Sphingobium yanoikuyae: one gene and its partners. Each later gene encodes a partner of the first gene's protein in a complex. Links are inferred from orthologs where the notes say so. Each region holds a gene or a part of one and is shown in the gene's direction. Other genes may lie near its edges.

What was found.
Region 2: the proteins of HH800_RS03585 (region 1) and ccmC are in contact, whole or in part, in a solved structure (PDB 8CE8), measured with the Escherichia coli proteins. The link is inferred for Sphingobium yanoikuyae from one-to-one orthologs.
Region 3: the proteins of HH800_RS03585 (region 1) and ccmE are in contact, whole or in part, in a solved structure (PDB 8CE8), measured with the Escherichia coli proteins. The link is inferred for Sphingobium yanoikuyae from one-to-one orthologs.

Annotation. Positions count from the first base shown.
Region 1 is NZ_CP053021.1:669,123-679,891, reverse strand. What follows is about bases 4,360-7,321. They hold HH800_RS03585 (heme exporter protein CcmB), read left to right. Parts: upstream 4,360-5,497; coding sequence 5,498-6,145; downstream 6,146-7,321. Other genes in these bases: HH800_RS03575 (GntP family permease), read left to right, coding at 7,280-7,321; HH800_RS03580 (patatin-like phospholipase family protein), read left to right, coding at 6,253-7,287; ccmA (heme ABC exporter ATP-binding protein CcmA), read left to right, coding at 4,890-5,507; HH800_RS03595 (metallopeptidase family protein), read left to right, coding at 4,486-4,893; HH800_RS03600 (4a-hydroxytetrahydrobiopterin dehydratase), read right to left, coding at 4,360-4,445. Also shown: HH800_RS03620 (patatin-like protein), read left to right, coding at 1-1,117; HH800_RS03615 (hypothetical protein), read left to right, coding at 1,114-1,611; HH800_RS03610 (hypothetical protein), read right to left, coding at 1,619-2,668; HH800_RS03605 (threonine aldolase family protein), read right to left, coding at 2,907-3,953; more of HH800_RS03600, read right to left, coding at 4,155-4,359; more of HH800_RS03575, read left to right, coding at 7,322-8,740; HH800_RS03570 (DMT family transporter), read left to right, coding at 8,786-9,688; HH800_RS03565 (cupin-like domain-containing protein), read left to right, coding at 9,761-10,735; HH800_RS03560 (chorismate mutase), read right to left, coding at 10,742-10,769. UniProt on the Escherichia coli protein: Required for the export of heme to the periplasm for the biogenesis of c-type cytochromes.
Region 2 is NZ_CP053021.1:2,091,591-2,094,341, reverse strand. It holds ccmC (heme ABC transporter permease CcmC), read left to right. Parts: upstream 1-890; coding sequence 891-1,613; downstream 1,614-2,751. Other genes in the region: HH800_RS10340 (heme lyase CcmF/NrfE family subunit), read left to right, coding at 2,187-2,751; ccmE (cytochrome c maturation protein CcmE), read left to right, coding at 1,744-2,190; ccmD (heme exporter protein CcmD), read left to right, coding at 1,616-1,747; purF (amidophosphoribosyltransferase), read right to left, coding at 1-688. UniProt on the Escherichia coli protein: Required for the export of heme to the periplasm for the biogenesis of c-type cytochromes.
Region 3 is NZ_CP053021.1:2,083,069-2,093,846, reverse strand. What follows is about bases 1-2,971. They hold ccmE (cytochrome c maturation protein CcmE), read left to right. Parts: upstream 1-1,248; coding sequence 1,249-1,695; downstream 1,696-2,971. Other genes in these bases: HH800_RS10340 (heme lyase CcmF/NrfE family subunit), read left to right, coding at 1,692-2,971; ccmD (heme exporter protein CcmD), read left to right, coding at 1,121-1,252; ccmC (heme ABC transporter permease CcmC), read left to right, coding at 396-1,118; purF (amidophosphoribosyltransferase), read right to left, coding at 1-193. Also shown: more of HH800_RS10340, read left to right, coding at 2,972-3,620; HH800_RS10335 (redoxin family protein), read left to right, coding at 3,617-4,144; HH800_RS10330 (cytochrome c-type biogenesis protein), read left to right, coding at 4,144-4,554; HH800_RS10325 (tetratricopeptide repeat protein), read left to right, coding at 4,551-5,192; HH800_RS10320 (potassium transporter Kup), read left to right, coding at 5,326-7,248; HH800_RS10315 (PA0069 family radical SAM protein), read right to left, coding at 7,255-8,322; HH800_RS10310 (YbjN domain-containing protein), read left to right, coding at 8,409-8,921; moaB (molybdenum cofactor biosynthesis protein B), read right to left, coding at 8,982-9,509; HH800_RS10300 (lytic transglycosylase domain-containing protein), read right to left, coding at 9,509-10,778. UniProt on the Escherichia coli protein: Heme chaperone required for the biogenesis of c-type cytochromes. Transiently binds heme delivered by CcmC and transfers the heme to apo-cytochromes in a process facilitated by CcmF and CcmH.

The DNA of each region.
Region 1 (10,769 bases):
CCATTCCGCCCGCATCCGCCGCATGGGCCGGATCATCCAGGCGCTGCGCCCCGGCATCGAGGCGGAGGTGGAGGGGGCGATCGGCCGCATGCTGTTCCTCGACCGGCCGACGCCGGCGCGCCTGTCGGCCTGGCGCGGCAAGGCGCAGCAGCGCGCCGCCGCATCGGCCGGATTCGCCTTCCCCGCTTATGCCCATCTCAAGCTGTCGGGCATCGTCGAGGATCTGGCCGCGCGGCTGTTCCAGTTGAGCGGCGAGGATGCGCCGATGATGCGCGAAGCCTATCGCCAGGCGATCTGGAAGCAGGTGCGCGCGATCGGCGCCGACCAGTTGACCGAGGATGCCGGCTCCGCCGCCGCGCCCGTCCTGTTCTTCCGCACCCATGACCTGGCCTTCCGCATCCGCCGCCTGCGCTTCCTGGCGCGGCGGCTGGCCGAGACGCTGGAACTGGAGGCCGATGCCGACAGCGAGGCGGTGCAGGCGATGCACGACGCCATCTATCGCGCGCTCGCCCTCTACACCGAATGCGAGGGCAATGATTTCTACAATGACCATGTCCGCGCCGCCGCGGCGCAGGTGCCGACCGACGCCGGTGCCGCGCTGGAGGCGATGGCGCAGGCGCGTGGCCTGCGTGCCCGCGACGAGGCGGCCGACATGCTGCTGGCCGAGGCGCTCGCCAACCTGCCCAAGGCCGGGCGCCGCACCATGTTGCTGGCCTATCTCGGCTTCCCCTTCTCCGACATCGCGACCTTACCGTTGCTTCAAGGTGACGCTGTCGATGAATATGATCCGATAAAGGTCGACCGGATTTCGCCCGAAGATTGCACCGCCATCCGCGCCGGCGGCGCCAACGCCACGCTAAAAGGCATAGAATTCAACAATTTTGGCGCCTTCTTCAGTCGGGTTTATCGGGAGAATGACTATCTGTGGGGCCGGCTCCATGGGGTGGAACGCCTGCTGGATATCGTAATTTCCGCAATTCCTGCCCCAACCCGTCTTCCCGAAGGGGCGTTGCGCAACTATAGGCGGGCGGCGTTTCTGGCGATCCTCGACGAGGAAGAGTCGCGCTTGCCGCATGTTGCGGATCTGATCGCCGGACTGCGGGAGGAAATCGGGTGAAGGGGCGTTTGAAGCTGTTTCCGATGATGCTGGCGCTGGTGCTCGTCACCGGCTGCAAGGGCTCGTCCGATGACAGCGCACAGGCCGCCCCGGTCAGCACGCCGCAGCAGGTGGCCGTTGCCGTCGTCCAGCCCGATCCGCCGCCGCCCGCGCCCCCCGCCGTCCTGCCGTCGCGCCCGGCGCCGATCGTCACCGTCGGCCCGCCCGGCCCGACCAATTCGCTCGACCTGCCGCCGTCGAGCAATGCGGCCCAGCCCGCCCCCTTCCCGCGCGAAGTCACCGCCTTCATGGTCGACCGCGACAGCTGTGACCATTTCCGCGGCGAGGAACCCTATGATGCGGAACGGCGCGCCTATATCGAGGAAAGCGTCGCCGAACTCTGCTCCGGCACCGACGCGAAGCTGGCCTTGCTGCGCAAGCGCTACGAAAAAATGCCGGACGTCATCAGCGCGCTGAGCAGCTATGACGCCCGGATCGAGGGCGAGGAACCCTGAGGCCGCTTCAGGGTGACGGCGGCGTTTCGAGCGACTGAAGCGCGTTCAGCCGGAACGCATAGATGCTGCCACGACCGCCAATCTGGCCATTTCCTCCAGCTTGGCCGGCACGTCCCGCTTTGCCATCATCGCCATCGCGCCCGCCGCTACACATGCCCGGCCGCGAACCATGCGACCCGTGCGATCCGCCTGCACCAGCGGCTCCCGCTCCGCCGCCTTTTCCAGCCGCTCCACCACTTGTCAAAATGTCGCCCGCAGTAAAGATATCCGTCACCACGGGCAGGCCGATGACATAGACACGACCGCCATTGCCGCCATTTCCTCCTGCGCCGCCATTCCCGCCCGAACCACCGCGCCCACCATTGCCTCCATTGCCGGGGCCACTCTTGCAGATCTTCCAACTCGCTCGTCCGTCTCTACCATCCGCGCCGGCTCCGCCTTTGCCGCCCGAACCGCCGGCTCCCCCCGCGCCGCCCGGCACGCCTCGAAAATCAACGGCAATGCGCGCCTGGTTGATCTGCTCTGGTGTATTGATCGCCTCCAGCCGCCCAGCGACAATATAGATGTCGGGCACCGCGGTCGTGCCACCGGGGCGGCCATCGGTGCCACTGCCGCCCTGACCACCCGGACCACCATTTGCACCCGTGCGCTTGCCCTTGCGCCCGCCAGCGCCGGTTGCGCCAGCTTGGCCCTTCGACCCTGCCAGCAGCGCCATGTTGCGTTGAATGCTCAGCAAAGATTGCGGGTCTTCGATCCGCATCCGTCTGGCAAACAGCAATACCCAGGGGTGTGCGCCGGTAAATTCGATCGTCGAATTTTTCTTGAAAACCATTTCGTTGGCAGCGATCGTCTGGCCCTTCACCTTTTCGACGCCCCGTATCTGCACCGTCTCCGTGGCCCAATAGGCCCGGCCGATCGCGGCGCGCACGTCCGGCGGCAACGCGGCCAGATCGGCGGTCTCGATCGCCGCCCGCGCCTCGGCCATCGGAGCAGCCTCCTGCGCCTGCCCCGGCAGCGGCGCCATGACGCCCAGCAGCAACCATCCGATCCTCTTCATGACAGCCTTCGTCCACGCGCCGGCGCCTGTGCCGGCGGCGTGATGAAGGCCCGGATCAGCGCCTCTTTTCAATTGGCTGGACCAGACAAGATCATCCGCTTTGGAGCATCCTCAACGGATCATCCCGCTATCCGACCCCGCTGCATGATGACATTTCGATATCGTAACAAGGACATGGACGAACGCGCACCCGCGCCCGCGCGCCCATGCCCTTGCGCCTATTCGGATCAGCTTGTTGTCAGGCGGCGACCGCCAGGCAGGCTTCCCTGATGTCGCGGGCCAGTTCGTCGACCCGCTCCACCTGCGCATCCCAGGCGAACATGAATCGCGCGCCGCCGCCGATGAAGGTGTAGAAACGCCAGCCGCGCGCACGCAATGCGTCCAGCACCTCCGCGGGGGCCGACAGGAACAGCGCGTTGGCCTCCACCGGGAAGATCGGGCTGACATCGGGCAAGTCGGCGATCGCCGCCGCCAGCCGGCGCGCGCAATCATTGCCATGGCGGGCGTTGCGCAGCCAGGCACCGCTTTCCAGCAGGCCGATCCACGGCGCCGACAGGAAACGCATCTTCGACGCCAGCTGTCCCGCCTGCTTGCAGCGATAGTCGAAATCCTGCGCCAGCGCGCGGTCGAAGAAGATCACCGCCTCGCCCACGGCCATGCCATTCTTGGTGCCGCCAAAGCAGAGCACGTCGACGCCCGCCTTCCAGCTGATCTCCGCCGGATCGCAGCCCAGGCTGGCGCAGGCATGGGCGAAGCGCGCGCCGTCCATGTGCAGTTTCAGCCCCAGTTCGCGGCACACGGCGGAAATCGCGCGCACTTCCTCGACCGTGTAGACAAGGCCGGTCTCGGTCGGCTGGGTGATGGTGACGACGCGCGGCTTGGGGAAATGGATGTCGGACCGGCTGGTCGCCAGTTGCCGGATCGCATCCGGCGTCAGCTTGCCGTCGACCGAGGGCGCGGCAAGCAGCTTCGACCCGTTGGAGAAGAATTCCGGCGCGCCGCATTCGTCGGTCTCGACATGGGCGGCGGTCGAACAGATCACGCTATGATAGGATTGGCACAGCGCCGCGAGCGCCAGCGAATTGGCGGCGGTGCCGTTGAAGACGAAGAACACCTCCGCATCGCCGCCGAACAGGGTGCGGAAATTGTCGGCCGCGCGCTGCGTCCATTCATCCTCGCCATAGGCCGTTGCCGATCCGCTGTTCGCCGCGAGCATCGCATCGAGTGCCTCGGGGCAGGCCCCGGCATAATTGTCGCTGGCAAATTGCTGTGTGGAAATGGGCACGTCATGCTTCCGTCTGCTGGTGTGTGACCAAGCATCGGATCAACGTCGTCGTGGCTGCATGTCCCGTTGGATTGCCGGTCCGGCCACATCCCCCTCTTTCGAAAGGCACCACCTTGCTCGGGGAGCAGGTTGGTGTCGGACGTTGGCCCGACTCTTGATGTTGCCGGGGCGATTATCGGCCGGGCGATGCCGCGTCAAGCGTCAGCGCAGCAGTGCCTCTATCCCCTTCGCCAGATCGATGTCCCGTTGCGACAGGCCGCCGGCATCATGGGTGGTGAGCGTGATTTCGACGCGGTTATAGACGTTGGACCATTCGGGATGATGGTCCGCCTTTTCCGCCAGCAGCGCGACGCGCGTCATGAAGCCGAAGGCGGCGACGAAGTCGGGAAAGGTGAAGCTGCGCGCGATCCCGTCCGGTTCGGCGACCGCCGTCCATTCGGGCAAATCCGCCAGCGCGATCGCCCGTTCCGTTTCGTTCAGTCTGGCAAGCATTTCTCTATCCTGCGTTATTTCTTTCGCCTATGTGACAGCCATGCCTGACACTGGTCAATCGTTCCGCTTCGCCCCTACCCCACAGGAAATCGAGACACTCGCGCTGGAGGCCCTGAGCCGCCTGCCCGAGCCCTTCCGTTCCTATCTCTCCAATGTCGTGATGCTGGTCGAGGATTTCGCCGACCCCGATGTCCTGAAGGAGATGGAGATTGACGATCCGTTCGGCCTGACCGGCCTCTATAGCGGCCGTCCCTTCGGGCAGGAGGCGCAGACCGGCGACCTGCCGCCGACCGTGCATCTTTTCCGCCGCCCGCTGCTCGACGAATGGGTCGAAACCGGCGTGCCGCTCGAAGCGCTCATCACCCATGTCGTGGTGCATGAAATCGGCCATCATTTCGGCCTGTCGGACATCGACATGCATGTGCTGGAGGATATGGTCGCCCCATGAGCGGCGCGGCGCTGCGCCTGTCGGGCCTGGCCTGTCTGCGCGGCGGACGCCTGCTCTTTGCCGGCGTCGACCTGGTGCTGGCGGCCGGCGGCAGCGCCTTGCTGCACGGGCCGAACGGCATCGGCAAGTCGAGCCTGCTGCGCCAGTGCGCCGGATTGCTGCCCATCTATGCCGGTACCATCGATCGACAGGGCGGCGTCGCGCTAGCCGACGAGCGGCTGGCGCTCGACATGGAATTGCCGCTCCACCGCGCGCTCGGCTTCTGGGCACGGCTCGACCGGGTGGATGCGGCCGCGCTCGACCGCGCACTCCTCGCCATGGCACTCGCCCCCTTGCGCGACGTGCCCGTGCGCATGCTTTCCACCGGCCAGCGCAAGCGCGCCATGCTCGCCCGCGTGATTGCCAGCGGCGCGGATATCTGGCTGCTCGACGAACCGGCCAATGGCCTGGACGATGCGTCGGTCGCGCTGCTCGGCGCCGCGGTGGCGGACCATCTGGCGGCCGGCGGCATCGTCGTCGCCGCCTCGCACCAGCCTTTGCCGCTGACCGATCCGGTTCGGATCGAGATGGCCGCCCATGTGCCGGACCCGGCGCAGGAGGCGTCATGCGACTGATCGCCCTGCTCGTCGCCCGCGACCTGGGACAGGCCTGGCGCTCGGCCGGGCTGTGGCTGCCGGTCGCCTTCCTGTTGCTGGTCGCCAGCCTCTATCCCTTCGCGGTCGGTCCCGACGCCGCCCTGCTCGCCCGCACCGGTGGCGGCATGCTGTGGATCGCGGCGCTGCTCGCCAGCCTGCTGCCGGTCGACCGGCTGGTCGCGCCGGATCGCGATGCCGGCATCCTGGACCAGATCGCGCTGCGCGGCATCAGCGAGGAGATGGTGGTGATCGCCCGGCTGATTGCCCATTGGCTGGGTTTCGGCCCGCCGCTGATGATCGCCGCCCTGCCCGCAGCCGCGCTGCTGAAGCTGGACGGCGCGACGATCCTGACGCTGGAGGCCGGGCTGCTGATCGGCACCCCCGCGCTTGCCGCGCTCGGCCTGCTGGTGGCGACGCTGACCGCCGGACTGCGCTCGTCGGGCGCGCTGGCGGGCCTGCTCGCCCTGCCGCTGGCGGTGCCGCTGCTGATCTTTGGCGCGGGCACACTGGGCGATGGCAGCGGCGCCGCGTTCAAATTCCTGGGCGCCGCCTCCCTGCTGCTGGTCGCGATCACACCGATCGCGGGCGGCGCGGCGATCCGCGCGGGCCGGGAATGAGGTTTGTGCAACGCGCAAGGCGTTGACATTGGCGGGCCGCAATGGTCCCATGCTGCATCGCAACAAACTCCGATAGCGGGGCATGCCCGCCAAGCGCGAGGTGCCCGATGCCCGATCCGACTGCCGAGCCGCAAAGCCGCCTGATCGACCTGGCCCTGCAGGGCGGCGGCGCCCATGGCGCCTTCACCTGGGGCGTACTCGACCGCCTGCTGGAGGAACCCTGGCTGCGGATCGACGGCATATCCGGCACGTCGGCCGGGGCGATGAACGCGGCCGTGCTGGCGAGCGGCTATGCCCATGGCGGCGCGCCGGGTGCCCGCCGCGCCCTCACCCGCTTCTGGAGCAAGGTATCGGACGGGGCAATGTTCAGCCCGTTCCGCCGCAGTCCGCTCGACATAGCGCTCGGCCGCTGGACGCTCGATTATTCGCCGCTCTATGTCGGCATGGACCTGATGGCGCGGCTCTGCTCGCCCTATGATCTCAATCCGGGCGGGTTCAACCCGCTGACCGACATCCTCAACGAATGCGTCGATTTCGACCATCTTGCCGCCAGCCCGATCCGCCTGTTCATCACCGCGACCAGCGTGCGCACCGGCCAGGCCCGCGTGTTCCGCAATGCGGAGATCACCCCCGACGTGCTGCTCGCCTCCGCCTGCCTGCCGACCATGTTCCACGCGGTCGAGATCGATGGCGAGGCCTATTGGGATGGCGGCTATTCGGGCAATCCGACGCTGACACCGCTGGTGCGCGACTGCGATTCGGACGACACCATCCTGATCCAGGTAAACCCGGTCGAGCGCGCCACCGACCTCTATGCCGCACGCGACATTGCCAGCCGATTGAACGAGATTTCCTTCAACGCCGTGCTGTTGCAGGAAATCCGGATGATGGCGCTGCTGCGCCAGGTCGCCGACCCCGGCCATGGCGAAGGCGAGAAATGGGCGAAGATGCGCATCCACCGCATCGCCAGCGCCGACATGCTGCAATTCGGCCATTCGTCCAAGCTGAACGCCGAATGGGCTTTCCTGTGGAAGCTCAAGAAGATCGGGCGCAAGGCGGCGGACGATTTCCTGAAGGATCATGGCCAGGCGATCGGCCGGGAATCGACGCTCGATATCGACGCGCTGCTCGCCCATGTCTGAGGCATTGAGCTTCCTAGGCATATTGGTCGCGCTCGGCGCGCTGATCGCCATGGCCTATCGCGGCTGGAGCGTACTGTTCCTCGCCCCGGCGCTGGCGATGATCGCCGCCAGCTTTTCGGGCTATCCGATGCTGGCGAGCTGGACCCAGATCTTCATGGTCGCCGCCGCGGGCTTCCTCGCCCAATTTTTCCCGCTCTTCCTGCTCGGCGCGATCTTCGCCAAGCTGATGAACGACAGCGGATCGGTGCGCACCATTGCCGACGCCATGATCGGCTGGCTGGGGTCCGGCCGCGCGATCATGGCGGTGGTGCTGGCCGGCGCGATCCTGACCTATGGCGGGGTCAGCCTGTTCGTCGCCTTCTTCGTGCTGGTGCCGATGGCACAGGCGCTGTTCCGCGCCGGCAACATCCCCCGGCGGCTGGTGCCGGCTACCATCATCCTGGGCACATCGACCTTCACCATGACCGCCCTGCCCGGCACGCCAGCGATCCAGAATGTCATTCCCATGCCCTTCTTCGGCACCTCCATCTATGCGGCGCCAGGCCTGGGCCTGATCGCCGCGGTCATCATGCTCGCCGTGGGCCTGGGCTGGCTGCTGCGGGCACAGGCGGCCGCCGCCGCCCGGCAGGAGGGCTATGATCCCAGCCTGTCCCCCGTGGCGCCGGTCGACAGCGCGCGGATGCGCGAGCATACGACGACGGCCTCCACCTTCGACCCCGCAGAGATGGACAAGGGTGCGCCCACCGACGACCGCCCTTCGCTCGGCATCGCCTTCCTGCCGATCGGCGTGATGATCGGCTGCAACCTCATCCTCTCGCTCTGGCTGTTCCCGACCTGGGACGCGCCCTTCCTGGCGGAGCCTTTATGGGGCAGCACCAGCCTGGGCGCGGTTGCGGGCATATGGTCGGTGACGGCGGCGCTGATGATCGCGACGCTCGCCATCATCCTGTGCAACCGGGCGCGCCTCGTCAGCCTGCGCAACAGCATCGATTCGGGCGCCAACGCCGCCGTGCTGCCGATCATCAGCGTGGCGAGCCTGGTCGGCTTCGGCGCGGTGATCGCGGCGCTGCCCGCCTTCCACATGATCCGCGACTGGGTGCTGGGCATGGGGGGCGGGCCACTGGTATCGCTGGCGGTGGCGACCAACCTGCTCGCCGCGCTCACCGGGTCGGCCTCGGGCGGGCTCACCATCGCGCTGGAGGCGCTGGGGCCGACCTATATGGACATCGCCGCCCAGACCGGCACCGATCCCGCCATCATGCACCGGGTGGCGGTGATCGGGTCGGGCACGCTCGACATATTGCCGCATAATGGCGCGATCGTCACCCTGCTGGCGCTGAGCGGCGTCACCCACCGCGAATCCTATCTGGATATCGCCATGGCCGGCATCGTCAGCTCGCTTGCGGCACTGGTCGCCGTCATCCTGATCGGATCGACGATCGGCAGCTTCTGATCCCTTCGCTCCTTGGCCGGGTCGACAGGCGCGCGCGCATCGGCCATGGGCTGCGCCATGTTCGGCATTATCGCATCCCTGTTGTTCGTCCTGATCTGGTCCACCGGCTTCATCGTCGCCCGCGCGATGGTGCCCCATGGCGCGCCGGAGCTGATCCTGGCCGCGCGCCTGTGCCTGACCGCGCTGCTGCTGGGCGCGCTGGCGCTGCATGGGCGCCAGCCCTGGCCGCGCGGCCGGCAATTGGGGCTGCATCTGGCGGCAGGCGCGATGCTGCATGGCCTTTACCTGACGCTCAGCTGGTGGGCGGTCAGCCATGGCATGCCGGCCGGCATCATGTCGCTGCTGGGCGCGACCCAGCCGCTGATGGTCGCGGTCGCCAGCGTCGCGATCCTGGGCGAGCGCTTGCCCGCGCGCGCCTGGACCGGCCTTGCCATCGCCATCCTGGGCGTCGGCTGCGTGCTGATGCCGGCGATCGCCAAATCAGGCGCGGGCGCGATCACCCTGATCCCCGCCGTTGCCGGCATCGTCGCGGTGCTGGCGATGACCGGCGGCACGCTGATCCAGCGCGGCACGATCGGCGGCGATCCGATCTGGGTGTCGGGCGCGGTGCAGAATGCCGGCGGCGCGCTGGTGGCGATCGCCGCCACCCTGATCGTGGGCGAATGGCGCTGGGACAACAGCCCGATGATGTGGATCGGCCTTGGCTGGTCGGTGCTGGGCCTGTCGGCGGCCGGCCTGTCGCTGCTGGTCTGGCTGGTGCGCACCCAGGGGCCGACGCGCATGTCGATGCTGTTGCTGCTGGTGCCGCCGCTCGCCGCGGTCGAGGCCTGGCTGCTGTTCGGCGAGAAGCTCGGCCCGGTGCAGATCGCCGGCTTCGCGCTGGCGTTGGGCGGCGTGCTACTGGGCCGGTCGCAGCCCAAGCGGACCGAGGTGGTGGAGCCAGCCTGAACCGCCACCGCGCCGTCACAGGTTCGTCACATCCTGCAACATGGCGGTCATGATCGCGCGCTAGGGCGGGTCATGAGCAAATCCGGCCGCACCCCGCCGCTTCCCTCGATCCTGTCGCAGGCGACGGACATGCAGATGCAGATGACCCTGCGCCAGGTCGGCTTTGGCGCGCCGTCCGCCAATGCCGTGCCCCATGTGCCGCCCAAGCCGGCTCCAGCGCCGCGCGACGACAGCGCGCTCGCGCTCAAACGGCGCGACTGGCTGCTGAATGTCATGGAGCAGCAGCGCGCCCTGTCCCCCTACGCCTCCGGCCTGCTGACCGCCGACGCGCTGTCGGGCGAGGATTTCCTGCATAATTTCTATGCGCCCGGCCGCCCGGTCCTGATCAGGGGGGCGATGGACGGCTGGCCCGCCCGCGCAAAATGGACGCCGGATTATCTGGCCGATGCCATTGGCGGGGCGGAAATCGAATATCAGGGCGGCCGCGCACAGGCCGCCGACTATGAGCTGGCCAAGGACCGGCACAAGCGCCGCGCGCCCTTTCGCCAGTTCATCGACCTGGTGCGCGACGGCGGCAATGACGCCTATCTGACCGCCTATAACAGCGCGGCGAACGGCCCGGCCCTTGCGTCGCTACAGGCCGACCTTGGCCATCCCGACGCCTATCTGGCGCCGACGCCCGGCATGTTGTGGATCGGCGGCGCGGGCGCCTTCACCCCGCTGCATTTCGACCTCACCAACAATCTGCTGGCGCAGGTGACGGGCACCAAGCATGTCATCCTGGTGCCGCCATCGCAGACCCATCGGCTGGCGCATAACCGCCATGTCTTCAGCGATGTCGGCGACCTCACCGATCCGGCGCGGCTGGCTCGATACCCGCGCGCCCGCGACGTTCTGCGCTACGAGGTGCGGCTGACGCCGGGCGACCTGCTCTTCATCCCGATCGGCTGGTGGCATCAGGTCCGGTCGGAAAGCTTCTCGACCATGCTGACCTACACGCATTTCCACTGGCCCAATGCGGGCCATGAAAATTATCCGAAGGATTAAAGCCTCTTATCCTTCCCGCAGCCGCTCATGATGG
Region 2 (2,751 bases), 1.4 Mb from region 1 along the record:
CGAGTTCGCCCGGATCGATCGAGCGGACATAGTCGGCGCCGACCACGTCGAGTGCGACGGTTTCCGAAGCGAAGATGGTCGAATCGCCCAGCTTGCCCATCACCAGCGGGCGGATGCCGAGCGGATCGCGGCAGGCGATCATGCCCTCGGGGGTCATCACGATTAGCGAATAGGCGCCTTCGATCTGCTTCAGCGCATCGATGAACTTGTCGAGCAGGGTGCGATAATTGGACGTCGCGACCAGATGGATGATGACTTCGGTGTCCGAGGTCGACTGGAAGATGGAGCCGCGGCGGATCAGTTCGCGCCGGACCTTCATCGCGTTGGAGATATTGCCGTTATGGGCCACCGCGAAACCGCCGGAATTGAGTTCGGCATAGAGCGGCTGGACGTTGCGCAGCGAGGTTTCGCCGGTGGTCGAGTAACGGACATGGCCGCAGGCCGTGTCGCCGGGAAGGCCCCGAATCACCTCGTCGCGGTCGAAATTGCCGGCGACATGGCCCATGGCGCGATGGGTATGGAAATCATGCCCGTCCCAGCTGGTGATGCCTGCCGCTTCCTGGCCGCGATGCTGCAGGGCGTGAAGGCCGAGCGCTACCATCGCGGACGCGGTTTCTGCGCCGGATACGCCAAAAATGCCGCATTCTTCGCGCAACTTGTCGTCGTCGAAAGGATTCGTCGTAATCATGGGTGTGAGCGGGTCCATTGCCGTTCCTGACCACCCCTCTGGGGCGACCTTTCGCGCGCATATAGTCCTTCCCGGTCGATTTGTCGCCTGCCTGTAACAAAAAAGCGTGGCCAATCGTGGCAACGCTGCGTTTTGCAGGCTTTTCCATGGGCTAAACGGCCACTGGCGTTGGCGTTCGGGTGTCGCTAAGAAACCTGTACTCATGCACCGTTTTGCCAATCCCGCCCGCTTCCTGAAGATCGCCCGTCCGATGACGGGCTGGCTGTTTTGGCCCGGCCTCGTGCTGCTGCTGGCCGGCTGCGCTTCGGGTCTGTTCCTGACGCCGGCGGATTATCTGCAGGGCGATACGGTGCGCATACTCTATATACATGTGCCGGCCGCGTGGCTCGGCATGGCGGGCTGGACCGGCATCGCCGTGTCCGGGCTGATGCAACTGGTCTGGCGCCATCCGCTGGCTTCCGTAGCCGGCCGCGCGATCGCGGCGCCGGGCGCGTTGTTCACCGCCATCTGCCTGATGACCGGTTCGATCTGGGGGCGGCCGACCTGGGGCACCTGGTGGGAATGGGACGGGCGCATGACGTCCATGCTGGTCCTGCTCTTTCTCTATCTGGGCTATATCGCCCTGGCCAACGCGTCGGCGCGGCAGGGACAGGGCGGGGTCAGCCCGGTGACCGCGATCTTCGGCCTGGTCGGCGCGATCAACATCCCGATCATCAATCGGTCGGTGGTCTGGTGGAACAGCCTGCACCAGGGGCCGAGCATCACGATGCGCGGATCGAGCATCGACGGATCGATGCTCTGGCCGCTCGGCCTGACATTATTCGGTTTCACCTTGTTGTTCGCCGCGATCGTACTGATGCGGATGCGGGCAATCTTGGCACAAAATAAGGTCGAGGCGCGAATGCAGCGCCTGACGAGAGGGTAGAGATGAACCAATGGGCTTTCGTGATCGCCGCCTATGCCGTGACGGCGGTGGGTACGGCGATCGTCACCATCGCCAGCTGGCGCGCGATGCGGGCGGCGGAACGTCAGGCCGAACGACTGTCTGACCGGACATGAAGGCCAAGCATCAACGGCTGATCCTGGCGCTCGCAGCGCTGGTGGCGATCATCGGCGCCGGGCTGCTCGCCGTATCGGCGCTGAAGGACGAAGCGGCCTATTTCTACGCGCCAAACGATGTGAAGACCAAGGGTGTGGAGCCCGGCAAGGCGATCCGTCTTGGTGGCATGGTGGTGAAGGGTAGCCTCAAGCGCGCGGCCGATGGGGTGACGATCAATTTCGACGTGACCGACGGCAAGGCGACTGTGCCGGCGACCTTCAGCGGCATCGCGCCCGACCTGTTCAAGGAAGGCAGCGGTGTCGTGGCGGAAGGCGCTTTCGACCGGCAGGGGCGGTTCGTCGCCACCAATTTGCTGGCCAAGCATGACGAGCGCTACATGCCGCGCGAACTGGACGGCATGACCTATAATGAAACCACGCATGAGATGAAGGCCGCGCCATGATCGCCGAAGCCGGTCTTGCCGCCCTGTGGTTTGCCGCGGTCCTCGCGCTGCTCCAGCTGTTTCTGGTCGGCATGGGGCTGGCGGGCGGCAAGGGCGAGGTGCTGGGCGCCGTCCGACCTGTCGCTGTTTTGCAAGGCGTGCTGACGGCAGCCGCCTTTGTCGCGCTGATCAGCCTGTTCCTGCGGTCCGACATGTCGGTGCTGCTGGTGGCGACCAACAGCCATTCGGCCAAGCCCTGGCTCTACAAGTTCGCCGGAACCTGGGGCAATCATGAAGGGTCGATGCTGCTCTGGGTCACGGTAATGGGCGTCGCTGGAGCCGCAGTGGCCCTGTTCGAGCGCGCGTTGAAGCGCGACGCGCATATGGCGACGCTGGGGGCGCAGGCGGCGATCAGCCTCGGTTTCTATGCCTTCCTGCTCTTCTCCTCCAATCCCTTCGCCCGCATTTCCCCGGCACCGGCGGACGGGCAGGGGCTCAACCCGCTGCTGCAGGATCCCGGCCTCGCCTTCCATCCGCCGACGCTCTATCTTGGCTATGTCGGTCTGTCGGTCGCCTTCTCCT
Region 3 (10,778 bases), 1.4 Mb from region 1 along the record:
CATGGCCCATGGCGCGATGGGTATGGAAATCATGCCCGTCCCAGCTGGTGATGCCTGCCGCTTCCTGGCCGCGATGCTGCAGGGCGTGAAGGCCGAGCGCTACCATCGCGGACGCGGTTTCTGCGCCGGATACGCCAAAAATGCCGCATTCTTCGCGCAACTTGTCGTCGTCGAAAGGATTCGTCGTAATCATGGGTGTGAGCGGGTCCATTGCCGTTCCTGACCACCCCTCTGGGGCGACCTTTCGCGCGCATATAGTCCTTCCCGGTCGATTTGTCGCCTGCCTGTAACAAAAAAGCGTGGCCAATCGTGGCAACGCTGCGTTTTGCAGGCTTTTCCATGGGCTAAACGGCCACTGGCGTTGGCGTTCGGGTGTCGCTAAGAAACCTGTACTCATGCACCGTTTTGCCAATCCCGCCCGCTTCCTGAAGATCGCCCGTCCGATGACGGGCTGGCTGTTTTGGCCCGGCCTCGTGCTGCTGCTGGCCGGCTGCGCTTCGGGTCTGTTCCTGACGCCGGCGGATTATCTGCAGGGCGATACGGTGCGCATACTCTATATACATGTGCCGGCCGCGTGGCTCGGCATGGCGGGCTGGACCGGCATCGCCGTGTCCGGGCTGATGCAACTGGTCTGGCGCCATCCGCTGGCTTCCGTAGCCGGCCGCGCGATCGCGGCGCCGGGCGCGTTGTTCACCGCCATCTGCCTGATGACCGGTTCGATCTGGGGGCGGCCGACCTGGGGCACCTGGTGGGAATGGGACGGGCGCATGACGTCCATGCTGGTCCTGCTCTTTCTCTATCTGGGCTATATCGCCCTGGCCAACGCGTCGGCGCGGCAGGGACAGGGCGGGGTCAGCCCGGTGACCGCGATCTTCGGCCTGGTCGGCGCGATCAACATCCCGATCATCAATCGGTCGGTGGTCTGGTGGAACAGCCTGCACCAGGGGCCGAGCATCACGATGCGCGGATCGAGCATCGACGGATCGATGCTCTGGCCGCTCGGCCTGACATTATTCGGTTTCACCTTGTTGTTCGCCGCGATCGTACTGATGCGGATGCGGGCAATCTTGGCACAAAATAAGGTCGAGGCGCGAATGCAGCGCCTGACGAGAGGGTAGAGATGAACCAATGGGCTTTCGTGATCGCCGCCTATGCCGTGACGGCGGTGGGTACGGCGATCGTCACCATCGCCAGCTGGCGCGCGATGCGGGCGGCGGAACGTCAGGCCGAACGACTGTCTGACCGGACATGAAGGCCAAGCATCAACGGCTGATCCTGGCGCTCGCAGCGCTGGTGGCGATCATCGGCGCCGGGCTGCTCGCCGTATCGGCGCTGAAGGACGAAGCGGCCTATTTCTACGCGCCAAACGATGTGAAGACCAAGGGTGTGGAGCCCGGCAAGGCGATCCGTCTTGGTGGCATGGTGGTGAAGGGTAGCCTCAAGCGCGCGGCCGATGGGGTGACGATCAATTTCGACGTGACCGACGGCAAGGCGACTGTGCCGGCGACCTTCAGCGGCATCGCGCCCGACCTGTTCAAGGAAGGCAGCGGTGTCGTGGCGGAAGGCGCTTTCGACCGGCAGGGGCGGTTCGTCGCCACCAATTTGCTGGCCAAGCATGACGAGCGCTACATGCCGCGCGAACTGGACGGCATGACCTATAATGAAACCACGCATGAGATGAAGGCCGCGCCATGATCGCCGAAGCCGGTCTTGCCGCCCTGTGGTTTGCCGCGGTCCTCGCGCTGCTCCAGCTGTTTCTGGTCGGCATGGGGCTGGCGGGCGGCAAGGGCGAGGTGCTGGGCGCCGTCCGACCTGTCGCTGTTTTGCAAGGCGTGCTGACGGCAGCCGCCTTTGTCGCGCTGATCAGCCTGTTCCTGCGGTCCGACATGTCGGTGCTGCTGGTGGCGACCAACAGCCATTCGGCCAAGCCCTGGCTCTACAAGTTCGCCGGAACCTGGGGCAATCATGAAGGGTCGATGCTGCTCTGGGTCACGGTAATGGGCGTCGCTGGAGCCGCAGTGGCCCTGTTCGAGCGCGCGTTGAAGCGCGACGCGCATATGGCGACGCTGGGGGCGCAGGCGGCGATCAGCCTCGGTTTCTATGCCTTCCTGCTCTTCTCCTCCAATCCCTTCGCCCGCATTTCCCCGGCACCGGCGGACGGGCAGGGGCTCAACCCGCTGCTGCAGGATCCCGGCCTCGCCTTCCATCCGCCGACGCTCTATCTTGGCTATGTCGGTCTGTCGGTCGCCTTCTCCTTCGCGGTCGGGGCCTTGCTGACGCGGCAGGTGGACGCCGCCTTCGCCCGCGCCATGCGCCCCTGGGTGCTGGCCGCCTGGGTCATGCTGACGCTTGGCATCACCGCGGGCAGCTATTGGGCCTATTATGAGCTGGGCTGGGGCGGCTGGTGGTTCTGGGATCCGGTCGAAAATGCGTCGCTTATGCCCTGGTTGGCGGCGACCGCGCTGCTGCACAGCGTGACCGTGCTGGCGACCCGCGACGCGCTGCGCGCATGGACGGTGATGCTGGCCGTCGTTGCCTTCTCCATGTCGATGGTCGGCACCTTCCTGGTCCGGTCGGGCATATTGACCAGCGTCCATGCCTTCGCTGTCGATCCGGAGCGGGGTAGCTTCATCCTGGCCTTGCTGGCGCTCTATATTGGCGGCGCCTTGGCTCTGTTCGGCTGGCGGATCGGCACGGTGCGCGAGGGCGCGCCGTTCGAACTGGTCAGCCGCGAAACCTTCCTGGTGGTCAACAACCTGTTGCTTTCGGTGATCCTCGGGCTGGTGCTGATCGGCACGCTTTACCCGCTGATGACCGAAGCATTCGGGCACAAGGTGTCGGTCGGCGCGCCCTATTTCGATCGCATTGCCGGGCCGATTGCGCTCATCCTGCTGATCGTCATGGCGGCAGGGCCGCTTACCCGCTGGCGCCGGGATCAGGCGCGCGCCGTGGCCGGGCGCATGCTTGTTCCGGCGGCGGTCGCACTGGCGACCGTGGTGCTGGTCGGCGCGCTCGCCTGGGGCCGGATCGGGCTGTTGCCCTATTGCGGGCTGGTGGTGGCGCTGGCCGTGGGCGTAGGATCGCTCGCGCCGCTCTGGAAGCGCAATCTGCGCCGCACGCCGCTCTTTACCTATGGCATGGTGATCGCCCATCTGGGCTGTGCCGTCAGCCTGGCGGGCATGGCCTGCGATTCGGCGTTCACGGTTGAGAAGCTGGTGGCAGTCCGGCCGGGCGACAGCATCGAGACGGCCGGCTGGACGCTGCGCTTCCAGCGCATCCTGCCGCTTGCCGGCGACAATTGGACGGCGTTGCAGGCGGACGTCATTGCGGAGCGCAGCGGCCGCGCGGTCGTGATCCATCCGCAATCGCGCTTCTTCGCCTCGCCGCCGACGACCACGACGGAAGCGGCGCTGCTGACCCGGTGGAATGGCCAGCTCTATGTCGTGCTGGGGCAGGAAGCCGATGCCGGCCGCTGGCAGATGCGGATCTGGTGGAAGCCGTTCGTGACGCTGATCTGGCTGGGCGGCATCATGATCGCGCTGGGCGGCCTGCTGGCGCTGGTCGGACGAGAGCGGCGCGGCTGGCTGATGAAATGGCGGGCGCGGAGGGCAATGGCATGAGGAAGCTGCTGATCTGGCTACCGCTTGTCCTGTTCCTCGGCTTCTTCGCGCTGTTCGCAAGCGGCCTGTTCAAGCCGGATGACCGCGTCATCACCTCCAAGCTGATTGGCCAGGCTTTGCCGGCCTTCACCCTGCCGGCTGCTGCCAGCGATCGTCCCGCGCTCGCCAGCACGCAATTGGCGGATGGCAAGCCGCGCCTGCTCAACATCTTTGCCAGCTGGTGCATTCCCTGCGCGGCGGAGGCGCCGCAACTGATGGCGCTCAAGCAGGCTGGGGTGGCGATAGACGCGATTGCGATCCGCGATGCCCGGCCCGATGTCGACGCCTTCCTGGCGCGCAACGGTAATCCCTATAGCCGGATCGGCCTGGATGCGCGCAGTGGCGTGCAGATCGCGCTGGGCTCGTCGGGCGTGCCGGAAACCTTCGTGATCGATGGCAGGGGCAGGATCGCCTATCAGCATATTGGTGACATCCGCGCCGATGACGTGCCGATGCTGCTGCAACGGCTGAAGGACGCACAATGATGAGGGGGCTGCTTTCTCTTCTCCTGTTGATGCTGGCAGCGCCGGTTCAGGCGCAGACCGCCCTGCCGCCCGCGCCCTATGCCGATCGGCAGCTCGACGATCCGGCGCTGGAGCGCAAGGCGAAGGCGCTGATGGAAACCATCCGCTGCCTGACCTGCCAGAGCCAGTCGATCGCCGATTCGAACGCCAGCATGGCTGGCGACATGCGCTCCGAGATACGCGAGCGGATCAGGTCGGGGGAGGAGCCTGAGCATATCAGGCGCTGGCTGATCGAGCGCTATGGCGACTGGGTCAGCTATGAGCCGACGGCCGCGCCGATCCTCTGGCCGTTATGGGCCGCGCCGATCGTGTTGCTTGCATTGGGGCTATTGTTGATGCGCGGACGGATCAAGCGGAGACCGCGGGCATGACGGGCTGGATCATTGCTTTCGGCATCGCCATCCTTGCCATGGCGGCGCTCTGCTTCATCGGGCGCATTCCGCGCGTGACGCGGGAGATTGTTGCGGCGGCTTTGCTGGTCGGGCTCGCGGGCTATGCCTGGCAGGGGCATCCCGGCCTAGCCGGCGCGCCGCGACAGGTCGCGGCTGAGAAGGAAGCGCAGTTCGACGAGAAGCTCGCGGAGCGACGCCGCAGCCTGGCGGAGCGCTATGGCCCGGCCGGCCAATGGCTGATCATGTCGGATTCCTACGGGCGGCGCGGCCTGACCAAGGAGGCAGCCAACATCCTGCTCTCCGGCCTCAAGCAGGCGCCGGACGACGCCAATCTGTGGCTCGGCATGGGGAATGCGCTGGTTGCGCATGCCGATGGCGTGGTCGCGCCGGCGGCCGACTATGCCTATCGGCAGGCGTTGCGGCTGGACCCGGAAGGGCCGGCGCCGCGCTATTTCTATGGCCTCGCCCTCGCCCAGGCCGGGCAGTTGGACGCGGCGCGCAAACAATGGTTGCCGCTGGCGCAATCGGCGCCCGAAGGCAGCAAGATCAAGGCGGAACTGCAGGCGAATATCGCGCGTATCGATGCCATGTTGGCGATGGATGCGGCTTCGCGATGATCCGCATCGGGGCGATCATTGCGTGAACCCTGTGCCCATGGTAGGGGCCGGCGGTTTGCTGGGCTCCGTCCTTGGAATGAGAATTGCCCTGGCAAGGGTTGCGACATGATATTGATGATCGAGCATTTCCTTCATGGCTGATGACAGCGCGGTCGCCGTCCCCGAAGACGGCGAGCAGGATGGGCATGGCCATGCCCGCCAGAAAGCCACGGCCAAGCTGGTCGTCGGCGCGATCGGTATCGTCTTCGGCGATATCGGCACCAGCCCGCTCTACGCCTTCCGCGAAACTTTTGCGGGGCACCATCATCTTGACCTTGATCCCGACCATATATTGGGCGTCATCAGCCTGATGTTCTGGTCGATGATGCTGGTCGTGACGCTCAAATATGTCAGCATCATCATGCGCGCCGACAATAAGGGCGAGGGCGGTAGCCTGGCGCTGCTGGCGCTGATCAACGGCCAGACCAAGACGCAGCGCTGGTCGCGTGGCATCGTGCTGCTGGGCGTGTTCGCGACGGCTCTCTTCTACGGCGATTCGATGATCACGCCGGCGGTTTCCGTGCTGTCGGCGGTGGAAGGCCTGGCGGTCTATAATGCCAATCTGGCGCCGGCGATCCTGCCGGTTGCGGTGCTGATCCTGCTCGGCCTGTTCTGGATCCAGGGCCTGGGGACCAACAAGGTTGCGACCCTGTTCGGGCCGATCATGCTGATATATTTCGTGACGATCGCGTCGCTTGGCGTGCTCAGCATCGTCAAGACGCCGGGCATTCTCTACGCCTTCAATCCCTATTGGGCGGTGATGTTCTTTGCCACCGATCCGCTGCCCGCCTTCCTGGCGCTGGGCTCGGTCGTGCTGGCGGTGACGGGCGCCGAAGCGCTCTATGCCGATATGGGCCATTTCGGCCGCAGCCCGATCCGCGTCTCCTGGCTGATCTTCGTGCTGCCGGCGCTGATGCTCAACTATATGGGGCAGGGCGCACTGCTCTTCCGTGAGGGCGCTGCGGCGCTGCACAGCCCCTTCTACAATCTCGCGCCGCAATGGATGCAGTTGCCGCTGATCGGCCTTGCCACGCTGGCGGCGATCATCGCCTCGCAGGCCGTGATATCCGGCGCTTTCTCGGTCACACAGCAGGCGATCCAACTCGGCTTCATGCCGCGTCTGCGGATCGAGCATACCAGCGCCTCGACGGCCGGCCAGATCTACATTCCCCTGATCAACTGGGGGCTGATGGTGATGGTCATCCTGCTGGTGCTGGTTTTCAAGACCTCGTCCAACCTGACCGCGGCTTATGGCATTGCCGTCACCGGTGCGATGTTCATCGACAATGTGCTGCTGACCGTGGTGCTTTACCGCCTGTGGCACTGGAAATGGTATTATGCCGCGCCGCTGCTTGCCGTCTTCTACCTGGTCGATGGCGCCTATCTGGCGGCCAATCTGACCAAGGTGCCCGACGGCGGCTGGTTCCCGCTGCTGATCGGCTTCGTCGTCTTCACCTTGCTGACCACCTGGTCTCGTGGGCGCCGGCTGGTGCAGGAACGGCTGCGCGAGGCAGCGATGCCGATCCCGGTATTCGTGGCTTCGGCCGCCAACAGCGCGGTGCGCGTGCCGGGCACCGCTGTCTTCATGACCTCGACGCCCGATGGCGTGCCGCATGCGCTGCTGCATAATCTCAAGCACAACAAGGTGCTGCATGAGAGGGTGATCCTGTTGACGGTCAAGATCAAGGATGTGCCGGTGGTCGAGGATGACGGCCGGTGCAAGCTGGAGGATCTGGGGCGCGGCTTCTTCCGTCTGGTGCTGCAATATGGCTTCATGCAGGAGCCGGATGTTCCGGCCGCGCTCAAGAATGTCACCGGTTGTGGCCAGGCGTTCAAGATGATGGACACCAGCTTCTTCCTGGCGCGCCAGACGCTGCTGCCTTCGGCCAATCCCGGCATGCCGCTGTGGCGCGAGAAGATCTTCGCCTGGATGCTCCGCAACGCGGAAAGTGCGATGGAGTTCTTCCGTCTGCCGACCAATCGCGTGGTCGAACTGGGTAGCCAGGTCGAGATTTAGGGGCGCTTAGAAGAGCTGCATCTGGGCACCCTCGGGCGGCCGGAACAGATCGGTGCGGACGCTGATTCGCGCCTGGCCCAGATTGGCCTTGCGGCGGGCCTTGGTGAAGCGGGCGCGGGTCAGGTCGGCCCAGACGCCCTGGCCGCGCATCCGGCTGCCGAAATCGGGATCATTGTCGCGGCCGCCGCGAATGTCCCGGATCATCGCCATCACCTTGCCGGCGCGATCGGGATAATGGGTTTCCAGCCAGGCGCGGAACAACGGTGCGACCTCATCCGGCAGGCGGACCAGGATGTAGTTGACGTCCTGCGCGCCGGCCATGGCGAGCCGCGCCACCACCTGTTCGATCTCATGGTCGTTGATTGCCGGGATGATCGGCGACATGTTGGCCGATACCGGCACACCGGCTTCAGTCAGGCGAGCGATCGCGGCGATCCGCCGTTCGGGATGGGGCGCGCGCGGCTCCAGCGTACGGGCGACCTTGGGATCAAGCGAGGTGACCGAAATCATCACCGCGACCAGATTGTCGCGCGCCAGATCGGCAAGCAGGTCGATGTCGCGCAGGATGCGGTCGGACTTGGTGGTGATGAAGACCGGATGGCGGCATTCCACCATCACCTCCAGCAATTGGCGCGTGATCTCCCAATCCTTCTCGATCGGCTGATAGGGATCGGTATTCGTGCCCATGGCGATGGGCGAGACGCTGTAATTACCGCGCGCCAGTTCCTTGCGCAGCAGCGCCGCCGCGTCCGGCTTGGCGAACAGGCGTGTTTCGAAATCCAGCCCCGGCGACAGATCATGATAGGCGTGGGTCGGCCGGGCAAAGCAATAGATGCAGCCATGCTCGCAGCCGGCATAGGCGTTGATCGACTGGGAGAAGGCGATGTCGGGCGACGTGTTGCGCGAGATGATCGTACGCGGCGTGATCAGCGAGACGCTGGTGCGCAGTTTCTGGGCCGGTCCGTCGATCGCTTCCACGGCGTCGAGCCAGTCGCCGTCCGCCTCGCGCGCGGCCAGGTTGAACCGGCTGCTTGCCTGGTTGTGCGTTGCGCCGCGTCCGGGAATAATCGCCATCTTGAAATAAGAACATATCATGAACTCATTGACAAGGCCGCTTCGGACGCGTCATGGCTGCCCCCTAGAAAGCAGGGGGAAATATCATGCGTGCCTGGTGGCTTGTTCCGGCTCTGATGATGATGGCAGGCGCGGCCGATGCCGCGACGCCGACGACGGATTGTGCCGCAAATATGGTCTGCGCCAGCCGACCCCAGTCGGTGGCCGATGCGTTGCAGGCGGCAGGTTACAAGGCGGCGCTGACCAAGAGCAAGTCAACCGGCAATCCGATGATCGAGAGCGCTGCCAGCGGCTATAATTTCACCATCTATTTCTATGGCTGCGAAGAGATGAAGGACTGCAACTCGTTGCAGTTCGGTATCAATTTCGCGGATGATGGCGGCAACACGGTCGAGCTGGCGAACAAGTGGAACCAGTCCAAGCGCTTCATCCAGATGTCGCTGGCCGACGACAAGACGCTGGACGTGTCCTATGACGTCAGCACGATCGGCGGTCTCAACCAGGAGAATTTCGCCGACGTGGTCGACTGGTGGTCAGTGATGCTCGGCGAACTCAGCAAATTCTTCAAGGAGAACCCGGCGCCCACGCTCAAGAAGTGAAGGGGCGCGGGCCGGAACCGTAACGAAAAATCGCCCTTTTGCGATTTTCCAAACAGCCGCTCAGCGCTCGGTGAGGCGCGGCATCAGTTCGACGAAATTGCAGGGGCGGAACCGGCTGTCGAGCTGGCTGGCGAGAATGCCGTCCCAGGCGTCGCGGACCGCGCCGGTCGAGCCGGGCAGGGCGAAGATATAGGTGCCGCGCGCGACGCAGGCGGTGGCGCGCGACTGGATGGTCGAGGTGCCGATCGACTGATAGCTGAGCCACCGGAAGAGTTCGCCGAAACCGGGAATTTCCTTGTCCTGCACCTGGGCCAGTGCCTCGGGCGTGACGTCCCGGCCGGTGACGCCGGTGCCGCCAGTGGTCAGGATCACATCGACCTGCGGATCGTCGATCCAGGCTTGAAGGCGCGCGACGATGGCGCGGCGATCATCGATAACGATCAGCCGGTCGGCCAGGACATGACCTGCGCCGGTCAGGCGCTCGACCAGCGTGTCGCCGGACCGGTCATCGGCCAAGGTGCGGGTGTCGGAAACGGTCAGGACGGCGATGCGGACGGGCAGGAAGGTCCGGCCCTCGTCGATCGGCATCAGTCCGATCCGCCGGCGAGCATCGCCCGGCCATCGGCCTTGCTGAGACGCACCAGCTTGACGCCCTTGGCATTGGGAAAGGTTGGCCACATGCCCTGCGCCATACCGGTCAGGCAATCCGCCTCGCCCTTTGCCTGGATCTGGTACATCCAATAGTTGCGCATGACGATGTTCACATAGGCGCGGGTTTCATAATAGGGCAGGGATTCGATGAAGAGCAGGGGATCGCCCTTGTCCTTCACCTCGCTGTTCCAGCGTTCGACCGGCAGCGGGCCGGCATTATAGGCGGCCATCACCTTGGGCAGCAGGCCGCCCGTCGCGCTCATGTCGCGGAGCGATTCCAGATAGCGCTGGCCATATTCCATGTTGGTGGACGGCACGAACAGCTGCGATGCGTTGGACAGGCCGACATCGCCGGCGGTTCCGGGGCGGACCTGCATCAGGCCGCGGGCGCCGGCGCTGGAGACGACGTCCGAACGGAAGCCGGATTCCTGCAGCGTATGGGCGTAGATCAGCGACGGGTCGACACGCCAGCCGCCGTCCGGCCGCCAGGCCGGCGCCGGGAAGCGGGCGAAACTGTCGGGCTGCTTGCCGGCCGGGCCATTATGGGCGAGCCAGAGCTGGGTTGCGGGCAGGTTGAGCGCGCTGGCCAGGCGGAGCAGCGCATCATATTGGGTCGTGCCGCCAAGCTTCGCCTGATAGCGCAAAATCTCGTCGGCGCGGCCATTCTCGCCAATATCGGCCAGCGCGATCGCGCTGCGGACATTGGGGCTGTCTTTGAGCTGGCGCCAGTCATTGTCGCTGAAACGCGCGTTCATGGTCGCGCCGCCCAGTGGCATGCCCAGGCTCTCGCGGGCGAGCAGGCCATAGAATGTCTCGTCGGATCGCGCCGCGAGCTTCAGCATATTCTCGACCTTCTCGGCCTCGCCGCAGACCATATAGGCGCGCGATGCCCAATAGGCGCCGGCCGCGCGCATGTCGGCGTCGCCCGCCAGTGCGGCGACATTGGCGAAGGCCGGGGCGGCAGCGCGGCAATCATTCTGGCGCCAGGCGGCCAGGCCCGTGGTCCAGTGTGCCTGCACGGTCCAGTCGCCGCCGGTACGAGTTTCGAGCGCACGCGCAGCCATGCGGCGCGCGTTGAGATCGTCGCTTTCGATATAATAGGCCCAGGCGACACGCTGGCGCACCTCGGTCAGGCCTTCGGGCGTCAGGCCCGCTTCGCCAGCGGTGAGCAAGCCTTCCGCGCCGGCCGGATCATCATTCTTGATG